Regions from separate parts of the Photobacterium ganghwense genome, predicted to be linked through region 2. Evidence: riboswitches for the same ligand, from Rfam matches in the RefSeq annotation. Region 2 holds a riboswitch; each other region holds the start of a gene.
What was found. A riboswitch is a leader RNA that binds a small molecule or an ion and turns the genes downstream of it on or off. The one in region 2 is predicted to bind thiamine pyrophosphate.
Positions count from the first base shown of each region.

Region 1: another riboswitch for thiamine pyrophosphate. It lies ahead of thiB (thiamine ABC transporter substrate binding subunit); the one in region 2 lies ahead of thiD (bifunctional hydroxymethylpyrimidine kinase/phosphomethylpyrimidine kinase).
Region 3: another riboswitch for thiamine pyrophosphate. It lies ahead of thiC (phosphomethylpyrimidine synthase ThiC); the one in region 2 lies ahead of thiD (bifunctional hydroxymethylpyrimidine kinase/phosphomethylpyrimidine kinase).

Region 1 is NZ_CP071325.1:3,087,861-3,092,071, reverse strand. It holds gene thiQ (thiamine ABC transporter ATP-binding protein) at 1-82, opposite strand, end outside; gene thiP (thiamine/thiamine pyrophosphate ABC transporter permease ThiP) at 76-1,647, opposite strand; gene thiB (thiamine ABC transporter substrate binding subunit) at 1,683-2,693, opposite strand; TPP riboswitch at 2,762-2,870, opposite strand; gene FH974_RS13905 (DUF547 domain-containing protein) at 2,969-3,748, opposite strand; gene leuD (3-isopropylmalate dehydratase small subunit) at 4,026-4,211, opposite strand, start outside.
Region 2 is NZ_CP071326.1:1,290,717-1,294,927, forward strand. It holds gene FH974_RS22050 (S66 family peptidase) at 1-293, opposite strand, end outside; gene FH974_RS22055 (GFA family protein) at 333-752, opposite strand; TPP riboswitch at 1,285-1,381, shown strand; gene thiD (bifunctional hydroxymethylpyrimidine kinase/phosphomethylpyrimidine kinase) at 1,453-2,280, shown strand; gene FH974_RS22065 (ABC transporter ATP-binding protein) at 2,287-3,042, shown strand; partial or broken gene FH974_RS22070 (ABC transporter permease) at 3,197-3,925, shown strand; gene FH974_RS22075 (ABC transporter substrate-binding protein) at 3,961-4,211, shown strand, end outside.
Region 3 is NZ_CP071325.1:37,992-42,202, reverse strand. It holds gene thiE (thiamine phosphate synthase) at 1-282, opposite strand, end outside; gene thiC (phosphomethylpyrimidine synthase ThiC) at 282-2,204, opposite strand; TPP riboswitch at 2,323-2,420, opposite strand; gene FH974_RS00190 (universal stress protein) at 2,490-2,921, opposite strand; gene crcB (fluoride efflux transporter CrcB) at 3,090-3,473, shown strand; tRNA gene FH974_RS00180 (tRNA-Trp) at 3,709-3,785, opposite strand; tRNA gene FH974_RS00175 (tRNA-Trp) at 4,100-4,176, opposite strand.

The DNA of each region.
Region 1 (4,211 bases), on a different replicon from region 2:
GCAAGTCAAAGCACAGTTGGGTCGTGCGATCGCGGTGCATCGGGTCAGTGTAAGCGTGGCTCAGTTGGGTCAGGGTCAGCATGAAGGTGTCCGAATCAGCAGTTTTTCAACCAGCGTAAAGAGCCCGAGGCTCAGGAGTAACAGGATCAGGGCTGCTACCGCAGCAGCATCCATCTGGTAGCTGCCCAGCAGGTGCAGCAAATAGAGAGGCAGGGTCTGGAAATCCTGACTGCCGAACAGGGCGATGGCGCTCAGATCACCGAGCGACAGGACAAAGCCGATTGCCATTGCCTGCGACAACGGTTTTTTCAGCGCGCGCCATTCGACCAACTGCAGACGGCGCAGGCCGTGCATGCCTAGGCTGTGGCACAGCGGATCATACTGCTGGGCGACATGAAGCATCGGCTGGCTCAGGGTTTTCAGCACATACGGTAGCGCCATCAGGGCGTTGACCGCAACCACCACCCAGAATGCCGCCCCGAAGGCATCGGTAAACTGGCGCAGCAGCAGGAACAGGCCGGTGCTGATCACCAGCCCCGGGGTAACCAAGATCACGGTGCCGATCAGCTCTAGGCCATCCGCCCGCCATCGGGCGCGATGCAATCGCCATTGGCGGCTGGTCAGCAGAATGGCGATCCCGCCAAGCAGGGCCAGCAGGCAAGAGCCAAGGGCGATTTGCAGCGAGTGGCTGATCGCCTGCCACAGTGAGGGATCCTGGAGCAACGTCAGGGTTTGCGGGTTCAGCCCGGCACTGATCACCGCCAGCAGCGGTGGCAGTACCAGCAGCAACACCAGGCTGAGCCAGAACCAGTCCCAGACCTTGCTGGCCAGGCTGTCGAACTCATCTGGACGCGGTTTTCCGGTGGACTGGCTGGAGGTCGCCAGCGGCTTGGCCAGACGCTGGGTTAGCAGCACCAGGCTGCAGCACAGCAGCATTTGCCACAGTGCCAGCAGGGCTCCGCCAGCCAGATCGAAGTCATAACGCAGCGCCTGATAGATCGCCAGCTCAATGGTTGTGGCCTTGGGGCCGCCACCCAGTGCCATGATGACCGCAAAACTGGTAAAGCACAGCATAAAGACCAGCCCGGCAGCATGGGGGAGCTGCTGGCGCAAACGCGGCCAGGCAACGAAACGGAAACTCTGCCAGCTCGACAGGCCAAGGTGGCTGGCCAGCTGATGCTGTTCATAGGGAATGCCTTCCAGACACTGGTGCAGCAGGCGGGTGGCCAGCGGTAGGTTGAGGAAGACGTGGGCCAGCAGGATGCCCTGCAAACCATAAATGGAGAACGGCTTGTCACCGGTCAGCGACACCAGCCACTGGGTGAGCAGGCCGTTGTTGCCGTAAATCGCCAGCAGGCCAAAGACCGCCACCAATACCGGCAACACCAGCGTCATGGCAAATAGCCTGAGCAGCATAGCCTTGCCGGGAAAACGGCGACGGGACAGGGCGTAGGCGACCGGAATGGCCGGCAGCACGCTGAACAGGGTCGACAGGAACGCCTGCCAAAAGGAGAAGCGGGTGACATGGCGCAGATACGGATCCTGCCACAGGCTGGTGAATTGCAGGTCGCTGGCCTGGCTGATCAGGGCGCCCAGCGCGCCCAGTACTAACAGGCTGATCAACCCGGCCGTGATCAGGCCGGGCATTGGGGTGGTGCGATGTGTCAAGATTACGTGCCTGTTTACTGAGTCAGAGCGTGTTGCCATTCACGGATCCAGCTGCGGCGCTGGGTCGCGATCTCATCGGCCGTGAATTCCAGCGCTTTAGCGGGCAGCGTCAGCTGCTCAAAACCTGCTGGCAGGGCTTGCTGGGTGACCGGGTACATCCAGTTACCGGTTGGGATCACCTGCTGGAAGGTGTCGCTCAGCATGAAGGCCAGGAACTGATCGGCCAGCTTCTGGTTATCGCTACCCTTCAGCTTGGCGGCAACTTCAACTTGCATGTAATGGCCTTCGCTGAAATCCGCGGCCTTGTATTTGGCGTCGTTTTCCGCGATCAGGTGATAAGCCGGCGAGGTGGTGTAGGACAGCACCATATCAGATTCCCCTTTCAGGAACATGCTGTAGGCTTCTGACCAGCCTTTGGTGACTGTGACGGTTTTCTTGGCAAGCTGCTGCCAGGCTTCACCGGCTTTGTCACCGTAGACTGATTTCACCCACAGCATCAGACCCTGGCCCGGCGTGGAGGTGCGTGGATCTTGATAGATGATCTTCAGATCGTCACGCTTAACCAGTTCATCAAGGCTTTTCGGCGGATTCTTCAGCTTGCTGCTGTCGTAGATAAAGGCAAAATACCCATAATCAAAAGGCACGAATGTGCTGTCTTGCCAGCCAGTTGGCAGCGCCAGTGCCGGCATGGTCAGGTGATGCTCGGCTAGCAGGCCGGTTTTTTTGGCTTCGCTGATCAGGTTGTTATCCAGACCCAGCAGAATATCGGCCTTGGTGTTTTTTCCTTCCAGACGCACCCGGTTCAGGATTGATACTCCGTCATCCAGGGCCACGAATTCCAGGTTACAGCCGCATTCGGCTTCAAAGGCTTTTTCCACAGCCGGTCCCGGTCCCCACTCCGAAGCAAAGGAGCTGTAGGTGTATACCGTCAGGGTGTTGTCATCGGCCCAGGCGGTGCCCGCGGCGAGAGAAAGGGTCAAAATAGGTAGTAGCTTATTCACTGTACGCTCCTGATACGCTTGCATCCGGCAAGAGAGGGGAAATTAGGGGCACAGGGTTGAGAGCTGGCAGCCTCATGCTGCCGTGATAAGGCAAACTATCGGGGTCTCAATTCCTACGCCAGTGCTAACTGGATCAGGTTCTGTGGGTTTTGCTGCCGCAATCTCAGTCCGGAACGGTGCCAGACACCCCATGAGAACAAGGCGCTATTGTAATCTGCGCTGCGCCCGGTTGCTACCCCTGATACTGCTGGGAGCCTCCGCTCACTCGCCGCGGTTGCCGCGAGGGGCATAAGAGGGCCTCAGCGGGCTTCGTTCAGCGCCCAGTTGTAGTCATAGCGAACGTGATTGAGTTGCACCGGTTGTTGGCGGTATTGATTGAGGTGTGCCTGCAGCTGGCTCAGATTGCCGAAATCGCTGGCGTACCAGTCATAAATTGAGGACAGGCGCACCTTATCCTGTTCAACTGCCACGCCCTTGCGACTGTTGATAAAACGCTTGGCGGATTGTTCCAGCAGCGCGTCATGGTTGGCGGCGGTGAAGGCTTGCGGCTGGAGATCCGGGCAGCCCAGACTGGCGCAGTTGACCACGTAATGAATGCGTGGATCGCGCCAGATAGGGCGCAGGATCCGGTGCTCAATGTCATTGAGGGTCAGCTTTTGACCGGCAATGGTAATCAGCGTCTCGTCCCACGGTCCGAAGCTGAACAAGCCGCCCAGCTTGGTGATGGAAGAGACCGGGTAGTTATCCAGAATCAGCTTCACGGTCATGGCGTTATAGAGATTGACCCAGTAGGCGAACTGCTCATTCCGGTTCAGCCGACGGGGATCCTGCCCTGCCAAATCACGCAGGTAGTGGCCCAGTTCATAGCGATCGGTATCGTTGACCTGACGGTAGCGGAACAGGGTTTGTTGGGGGGAAACCACCAGATACTTATCCAACAGTTGCTGCCAGCGGCTGTGGTCGATGGCGGTGCTGCTGGTGGGTTGGCTGGCCTGCCAGTACGGCCAGAGGTCGGCTTTGGGGGCGGCCATACTGCCGTTCGACAGCAGGAGCAGGGCTAAGGCAATGAGCAAACGCATGGGATGTCCTTGTATACAGATGTGACGTGATCAAGTGTAGATGACCGGCGAATCGCTGATATCTTTCCACGTTCCCGACGTTTTTCCACTGTTCCTGTTCTTGTTCTTGTTTGTGTTGTCTGTTTGTACGCTCTGTTTGCGTATGGCTGTTCAGGGCTCGAACGTTGTGGCATGCCCGCTCCCTGGTGATACCGGCTGACACCGCGAACAGGGGCCGGAACGAAACAGCCCCGAGCAAGCTCGGGGCTGATGAGGCGGTGTGTGATGTTCCTGAAGGTTACGCCAGGAAGGCCGGAATTCGGCTTTCATACTCGGCGATCTTGTCTTCGTGCTGCAGCGTCAGGCCGATATTATCCAGGCCGTTCAGCAGGCAGTGACGGCGGAACTCGTCAATCTCAAAGTGATATTGTTTGCCGTTCGCGCTGACGGTCATGGTTTCCAGATCCACTGTGATTTCTGCCCC
Region 2 (4,211 bases):
ATATACGGCAATAACGCATTACTGTTACTTCCCCCAATTGTCGACATAATGCAGCGTATACTCGGGTCACGAATCAATGTGTTCAGTTCACTTACCCGCTCCGCAATCGTCCCCGACCGATAATGATCGCTGCATCCGGTTAATTGTCCGGCTTTGAGCACAAACCCTTGCTGTTCAAGATAGGCTTTTGCGCGCATAAAACGTGTTGGGGCAAACGCGGTGGCTGGGGATGAAGGTGAAAAGAAACCAATCGTATCTCCAGCTTTCAATGGCTTAGGTAAAATAACGTCCATGTTTTCTCCGTACTACGTGGATATTGAATAGACTCGATATCAGGCACCAGGTTGTTTATCAAATGTCGGCATCCCTTCCGGAATCTGGTACCAGCTCAGTTTTTCACTGACCCAGACGTGCATGGTCGGCGCAAAAACCGTATCGTCAATCATACCAACCGGTTTCAACTTCAGCTTGATAACGTCCGGTTCTTCCGGATTGAAATGAAAAATCCGATTTCCACAGCCGGAACAAAATTTAGCGTTGTTTCTGTTGCCACTCTCAGCCAAGCGTCCCCACTCATGCATCGTCCCGGAAAATTCAATGTCTGCGGCGGACACAATTGCTGTCACACTAAAAGGGCTGGTTGCCAGTTTCTGGCACTCACGACAGTGGCAGGCAATCACTTTCTTCGGTGGCGCTGATAATTTGTAAGTGACCTGACCACACTGACAACTTGCTTCGATCGGATAGCCCATTTTCATTCTCCTTCATGACGGGATATACAGATATGTCATTTTGCAACCAAATATTCATCACGATGAATATTCCTTTGCACTATGCCTGAGTCGCCGGTTCTTGAAAAGGTGAGGACACATTTAATTCCCAGCAAGTTCGCCCCCAGATTCTGAGAGCAATGACGCCCCCCCCATCAGAAGGAAACATTCATACACAGGCAGCTCCCCTATTAAGGTTGCAGGTAAGGTTACAGGTAAGATTGCAGGCTTATCTCCCGGCAGCAGAGAAAACGGGTGAAAACAGAGCAAAACCAATAGAACGTTTTTATCGCAACAGATCGCAAAAATGGAATACCGCACTGCAGCTAATACTTTGAAAGGTTGAGGTTGATCGAGCGACAGGCAACTAACAATAGACATGTTGAAACACAGAATTTTCATCTGTTGTTATTGCTGATTGTTCTAAAAGGTGTTTAAATCAATTTACTTCAGGCGTAAGTCTGAAAAACAATTTAATATTTTCCGGTTTTCGTTTATCTACCGGAAAATCGAAGACTGTTAGTCGGGGAGCCTTGTGCTGAGACCACTCTGTGGGACCCGTTGAACCTGATCCATTTAGCAATGGCGTAGGGAACTAGCTGAATATCAGATCCCACTCTCCCTCACCGGAATCACTGGGCATATCTCTGGCATTAGCTACCTACGCAAGACTGAGGTAGTTATGGCCAATATTTCCAACACTCCAATTACACTCACTATCGCAGGCTCAGACAGCGGTGGTGGCGCAGGCATTCAGGCCGACATTAAGGCTATTTCAGCCACAGGCGGCTACGCCTGCTCCGTTATCACCGCCCTGACGGCACAAAACACCAAAGGTGTGACCGGCATTCTGGGTATCGAGCCGGCATTCGTCGAGCAACAACTTGATGCCGTATTCAGTGACCTTCACATCAAAGCCGTAAAAATCGGCATGCTCAGCGACACGAACATTATCCGTGCCGTCGCGCGGAAACTGCGCGAATTTCAACCTGAATTCCTGGTCATTGATCCGGTCATGGTTGCCACCAGCGGGGATCTTCTGCTGCAGGAAGATGCCATTACCACGCTGAAAACGGAATTGCTTCCTTTAGCCACAGTGATCACCCCCAACCTGCCGGAAGCCGCGGCACTGACGCAATTACCGATCCCAGAAAATGAATCGGATATGGAAGCGATGATAGGTGCGCTTCGCACATTAGGGGCACAATCTGTGCTGCTCAAAGGGGGACACCTGGAGAGTGACAAGAACAGTACCGACCTGCTAATCACGGACACCGATGTTCTCCGCTTTAGCCAACCTCGAGTTGCAACACGTAACACCCATGGCACAGGGTGTACTCTGTCAGCCGCCATTGCTTCGTTTCTGGCTCAAGGCTACCCACTGGCGAAAGCTGTGGGGCACGCCAAGCAGTACATCACACTAGCCATTCAGCATGCAGATGCGCTGACTATCGGTGAAGGACATGGCCCGGTTCACCATTTTTTTGCCGGTCATTATCAACCTGAGTGATCCCGTATGAGTCAATTGTCAACTGGGTGTTCCGTAGACATCCGGCAACTCACCCTGCGGTATCGGGATGCCAACCAACCGCTCTTCTCGTCTCTGGATCTGTCTCTACCGGCGGGTGAGTGGACCTGCCTGCTCGGCAGAAGTGGCTGTGGCAAAACAACCCTCCTCAGATATCTGGCCGGGTTATTGGAAGATCAGGTTGAATGGACGGGCAAGCTGACACCGCACAACCACCAGCCGACAGCGAATAATATTGCTTACATGGCACAGCAGGATTTACTGCTGCCTTGGCTCAACGTACTGGATAACGTCTGCCTGAGTGCCCGTTTTAATCAGCCACATAAACCTGACTATGACAAAGCGCGGCAACTTCTCGCGGCTGTTGGACTGGCTGAGCATGCATCTGCCATGCCGGATCAATTATCCGGCGGTATGCGTCAGCGCGTTGCGCTGGCGCGAACACTGATGCAGGACAAACCACTGGTACTGATGGATGAACCCTTCTCCGCTTTGGATGCGGTTACCCGCCATAAGCTTCAGACGCTTTCCGCTACTTTGCTGAAAGGCAAAACCGTTTTGTTGATCACGCATGATCCGCAGGAAGCATTGCGGCTCGGTCATCACATTCATGTGATGTCCGGTTCTCCAGCCCGTTTGGAGACGCTGACTGTACCCCATACGCGGCCGCCAAGAACCTTTGATGCAGAAATGGCTGAGCATCAACAGATGATTATCACTCAGTTGGAGAATGATTATGGCTGACGGTTTCTCGCCTTCACTCAGCAATGAAGCTGTACAAAGCAAAAAGCCCGGTACAGAGACGCTACAGAATCCGCTGATGCTACAACGCCATAGTGCCGATTCTACGCGTAAGAACCTTACAGGTCGTCAAACTGCCGGGCTTGGGATGCAGCTGATGCGTTTCGGGATCAGTGTGGCTGTCATTCTTGGTCTCTGGCAGTCTTGCGTCACCCTGTTTGAGCTACCGCCTTTTATTTTGCCAGGTCCTCTCGCCGTGTTTACCAAGCTGGTAGAGCGCTTTGATGTGCTGTGGCAGCACACACTGGTGACCGGCAGCGAAGTGATTCTTGGCCTGATGCTGGGCCTGACCATGGGACTGTTTTTCGCGCTGCAGATGCTGTTGTTTGCACCGCTGCGCCGTTGGTTATTGCCGATTTTGATCACCAGTCAGGCAATTCCGGTGTTCGCAATCGCGCCTATTCTGATGCTCTGGCTGGGGTATGGTATTGCATCAAAAGTCGTCATGGCAGCACTGATTATCTTTTTCCCAGTCACAACCTGCTGTTACGACGGGTTACGGCACACACCTCACGGTTACCTGGATCTTGCCAAAACCATGGGAGCAACGCGCTGGCAACTGTTGTGGCGAATCCGACTACCTGCTGCCCTGCCTGCCTTAGCGTCCGGTATTCGGGTTGCTGTCGTGGTCGCGCCGATTGGCGCAGTGATCGGAGAATGGGTCGGCTCCAGTGAGGGACTGGGCTACATCATGCTCCAGGCCAATGCCCGAATGTTTGTTGATGAGATGTTTGCCGCCCTGTTCATTCTGGCTTTCTTCTCGGTCACCCTTTACTTCGCAGCCGATATGCTGCTGAAAAAAGCCATTCCATGGCAAAAACAATAACGTCATTTCGCTTGCACAATCAAAAGGAATACACAATGAAATCCCCGATTAAACCGTCTCACCTGTTAGCGACGCTGCTGTCCCTGACAGCCTTCAATGCGGCCGCTGCCGAAAAAGTGACCCTAATGCTGGACTGGTTCGTAAACCCGAACCACGGCCCAATTATTCTGGCAAAAGAAAAAGGCTGGTTTGCCGAACAAGGTCTGGAGGTCGAGATTCAGGAACCCGCCGATCCGAGTGTGCCGGACAAGCTGGTTGCCGCCGGTAAAATTGATCTGGCCGTGTC
Region 3 (4,211 bases), on a different replicon from region 2:
CACCACCAGGTTAGGAGTGGCAGCCACTTTCCGCTGCATGTCAGCCACGGCAGGATATGGCGCGATCCATTGATCGCGCACGTCATATCCCATTGCGACAGGTTCGGCGGGGTTAAACGCCACCGCGAACGTACACCCGCCGACCTCCATGTCTACCACTGCCGACTCACTCCAGCCCACACTGACGGGCTCCCCTAACTGATACTTGTCGGCCGCCGCCAGCAGCGGCTCAAGATGCATCAACAAGGGGGTCAGGTGATCGGGTAAACACAATGCGTTCATTAGCTTTCCTCTTCAAGGGGATGGTAGAGCTCGCTTCCCCGGACACGGAACTCCTGCGCTTTCTGCTGCATCCCTTCCAACGGATCATCCAGCAGTTTGATCGTCAACGCGGCCTCCTGCTCGAGACCGCTGGCATACTCACGGACTTCCTGAGAGATCTTCATGGAGCAGAATTTCGGCCCGCACATTGAGCAGAAGTGAGCAATTTTGCCGGACTCCTGAGGGAGGGTTTCATCGTGGTAGGCGCGCGCCGTTTCCGGGTCTAAAGCCAGATTAAACTGATCTTCCCAGCGGAACTCAAAACGGGCTTTCGACAATGCGTTGTCCCGCACCTGAGCGCCAGGGTGACCTTTGGCTAAGTCTGCCGCATGGGCGCACAGCTTGTACGTGATCAGACCCACCTTTACGTCTTCCTTGTTCGGCAGCCCCAGGTGCTCTTTCGGCGTCACATAACACAGCATGGCACAGCCGTACCAGCCAATCATCGCCGCGCCGATCCCGGAAGTAATGTGGTCGTAGCCCGGCGCAATATCGGTGGTCAGCGGGCCAAGGGTATAGAAAGGCGCTTCGTGGCAGTGCTTGAGCTGCTCTTCCATGTTTTCTTTGATCATGTGCATCGGCACATGCCCCGGCCCTTCAATCATCACCTGTACATCGTATTCCCAGGCAATCTTGGTCAGCTCGCCCAGCGTACGCAGTTCGCTGAACTGGGCCTCATCGTTGGCATCCGCTACCGAGCCCGGACGCAGGCCATCTCCCAGTGACAGAGCGATATCGTACTGGGCACAGATTTCACAAATTTCGCGGAAGTGTTCATACAGGAAGCTTTCTTTGTGGTGTGCCAGACACCACTTGGCCATGATGGAGCCACCACGGGAAACGATGCCGGTCACACGTTTGGCGGTCATCGGGACATAACGCAGCAAGACTCCGGCGTGAATCGTAAAGTAATCGACCCCCTGCTCGGCCTGTTCCAGCAGCGTATCGCGGAACACTTCCCAGTTCAGGTTCTCGGCAATACCGTTCACTTTTTCCAGCGCCTGATACATCGGCACGGTACCGATTGGCACCGGGCTGTTACGGATGATCCACTCACGGGTTTCGTGGATATTACGGCCGGTAGACAGATCCATCACGGTATCGCCGCCCCAGCGGGTCGACCAGACCAGCTTTTCCACTTCCTCTTCAATCGAGGAACTGACCGAGGAGTTACCGATATTGGCATTCACTTTCACCAGGAAATTACGGCCGATGATCATAGGCTCGGATTCCGGGTGGTTGATGTTCGAAGGGATGATCGCACGCCCTTCTGCCACTTCCTGACGAACAAACTCAGGGGTGATATCTTCCGGCAGGTTGGCCCCGAAGTTTTGTCCCGGGTGTTGCTGGGTCAGTACCGCATCGCGATATTCCGCTCGCCCCATGTTTTCCCGGATGGCGATAAATTCCATCTCCGGGGTAATCATTCCCTGACGGGCGTAGTGCAGCTGGGTAACATTCGCGCCGGCTTTGGCACGGCGGATGCGGGCACGCTCACCAAAGCGCAGCTCATCCAGCGTGTCATCCGCCAATCGCTCCTTCGAGTACGCCGAGCTCAGTTCATCCAGCAGTTCAGTATCACCGCGCTCTGCAATCCACTGCTCACGCAGCTTTGGCAGACCGGCATAGATATCAATCGCGTAGTTAGGATCGGTATAGAAACCGGAGGTGTCATAGACCCGGACAGGCTCATTGGGCTCAAAAATCGGGGCGTCTTTGCTACCGCCAACCAGGCTGTCAGCCAGGGTAATTTCCCGCATCGGAACACGAATGTCCTCGCGACTACCAGTGACATAAACCTTTTGGGAATTGGGATAAGCTTGGGTGGTCAGTGAATCGATAAATTGTTTCGCTTCCAGTCTCGCTTGTTTGCGATTCGACATAGCAATTTCCTTGATGTCCGTAAATGGGGAAGTTGCTTATCGGATGGGTGCGTAAACAAGAGGCTACACGTAGGGTGTGCAGCATCATCTGGAACAGCAGCTGCGGATGCAGCAATACAGAAGATTTTCTCTTGTTCCCTTCGCAGGTATTAGCCTGATCAGGTTCTACGGATCCCGCAATGCGGTCTCAGCCTATTGGCACTCCGACAAGTTATCATCGAGTATAAGAGCTAATTGTACAGGCAGCAAGCAGCCTTCCGTCTATTTCACTCAGTCTGTGACAGGTCAGACCGTTGCCTGACAAATCAGAACATCACAGCGCGACTGCTGCGACAGTATCTGGCTGATATTGCCATACCACTGAATACCGGGTTTATGTGCACCAATCAGTACTAAATTGGCACCAATTTGCGTGACCAGCTCTACCAGGTGTTTGGCGACATCACCATCGGCAATATGCAACGCACGCACCTTATACGGCGATGCCTGAGAAAGTGCAGACAACTGCTGAATACGGGTTGCCTGTAAGTCCCTGTGCGCTTCCTCAAGACCCAGCTCAGCATCCAGAAAGCTCACATTCCCCAACCCCGGCTCGACAAACGCCACGTGCAATTCAGCATGGTTCTGCTGCGCAATTACCCCGGCTTTGACCATCAAGGTATGCGCATCACGGTTATCCGGATCTACCGCCAGTAATATTGTCTGATACAGTGCCATCGCTCCCTCCTCCGTTAACCCATTTCGATGTCAGCCCTTTAAGACTCTGAATGCAATCCAAATCACTTCAATCAATGATTGCAGATTTTCCCCGACACAAAGGTGATCCTTGCTGCCCTGTGTTCGTGGTATTAGTATGGCCACTCTTCATCTGCCGTTGTGATATCTATGAGTCAATTACTTTTTTTGGGACTGATCGCCTTAGGCGGCGCATTTGGCGCTTGCTCCCGCTACCTTATCTCTGAGCTGTGTGTGGCCTTATTAGGGCGAGGATTTCCCTATGGCACACTAGCCGTCAACGTAATTGGCTCTCTGATCATGGGAGTGTTGATGTCAGCCATCAATCAAGGCTGGCTAGAAGCGATCCCGGCCCGCCCATTGATTGGTTTAGGCTTTCTGGGCGCCCTGACGACATTTTCCACGTTTTCCATGGATAACGTTGTCTTGTTGCAACAAGGTGAGTTTCTCAAAGTAGGAATTAACATCCTGCTCAATGTGGCTGTCAGCCTAGCCGCCTGCTTTATCGGCTATCAACTCATACTGAAAAGCTGAGTGAATCCGTTACCTTTTCCAGCATCCATCCCAACAACCTCAGTCCCTGACTGAGGTTTGTTTACGCGCCAGACAAGACAAGCTTTACCCCTGACCACAGTTACCCATCCAGTCATCTATCCGCGGCTTCTGTCATACCATTATACCTCGGTGATGCCGTTGAACCTTGGAAACTACAGACGTAAAAAAGCCCCAGTCTCGCGTTCGTGACGCATAGACTGAGGCCTTATAAAGATGGCAGGGGTGGAGAGATTCGAACTCCCAACACGCGGATTTGGAATCCGCTGCTCTGCCAATTGGAGCTACACCCCTAATATTGTTTACGAAATTATTCTATCGACTCAACGCCAGAGGTCAATGCTGATTGTTTCGGTATTGCTCACAGATTTGATGATGAGCACAACTCTCCGCTCGTCTATCTACTCAATTATTCCTTCATCCTACGCACTTTGCACTGTCTCTCATCGCGCTACGCCAAGCCGGCATCATTCCTTGAGACACTCTCTGAGTACAAAGACAAAAACAAAGACAGACTGAAGAGAAGAAGCATAGGAGAATATCTGCTGAATAGTTTTTCAAATTTCAAATGCAAAAAAGCCCCAGCATTTCTGCTGAGGCTTCAAAAGTGGCAGGGGTGGAGAGATTCGAACTCCCAACACGCGGATTTGGAATCCGCTGCTCTGCCAATTGGAGCTACACCCCTGTAGTTATTTTTAAGACTTAACTTTGTCTGAATAA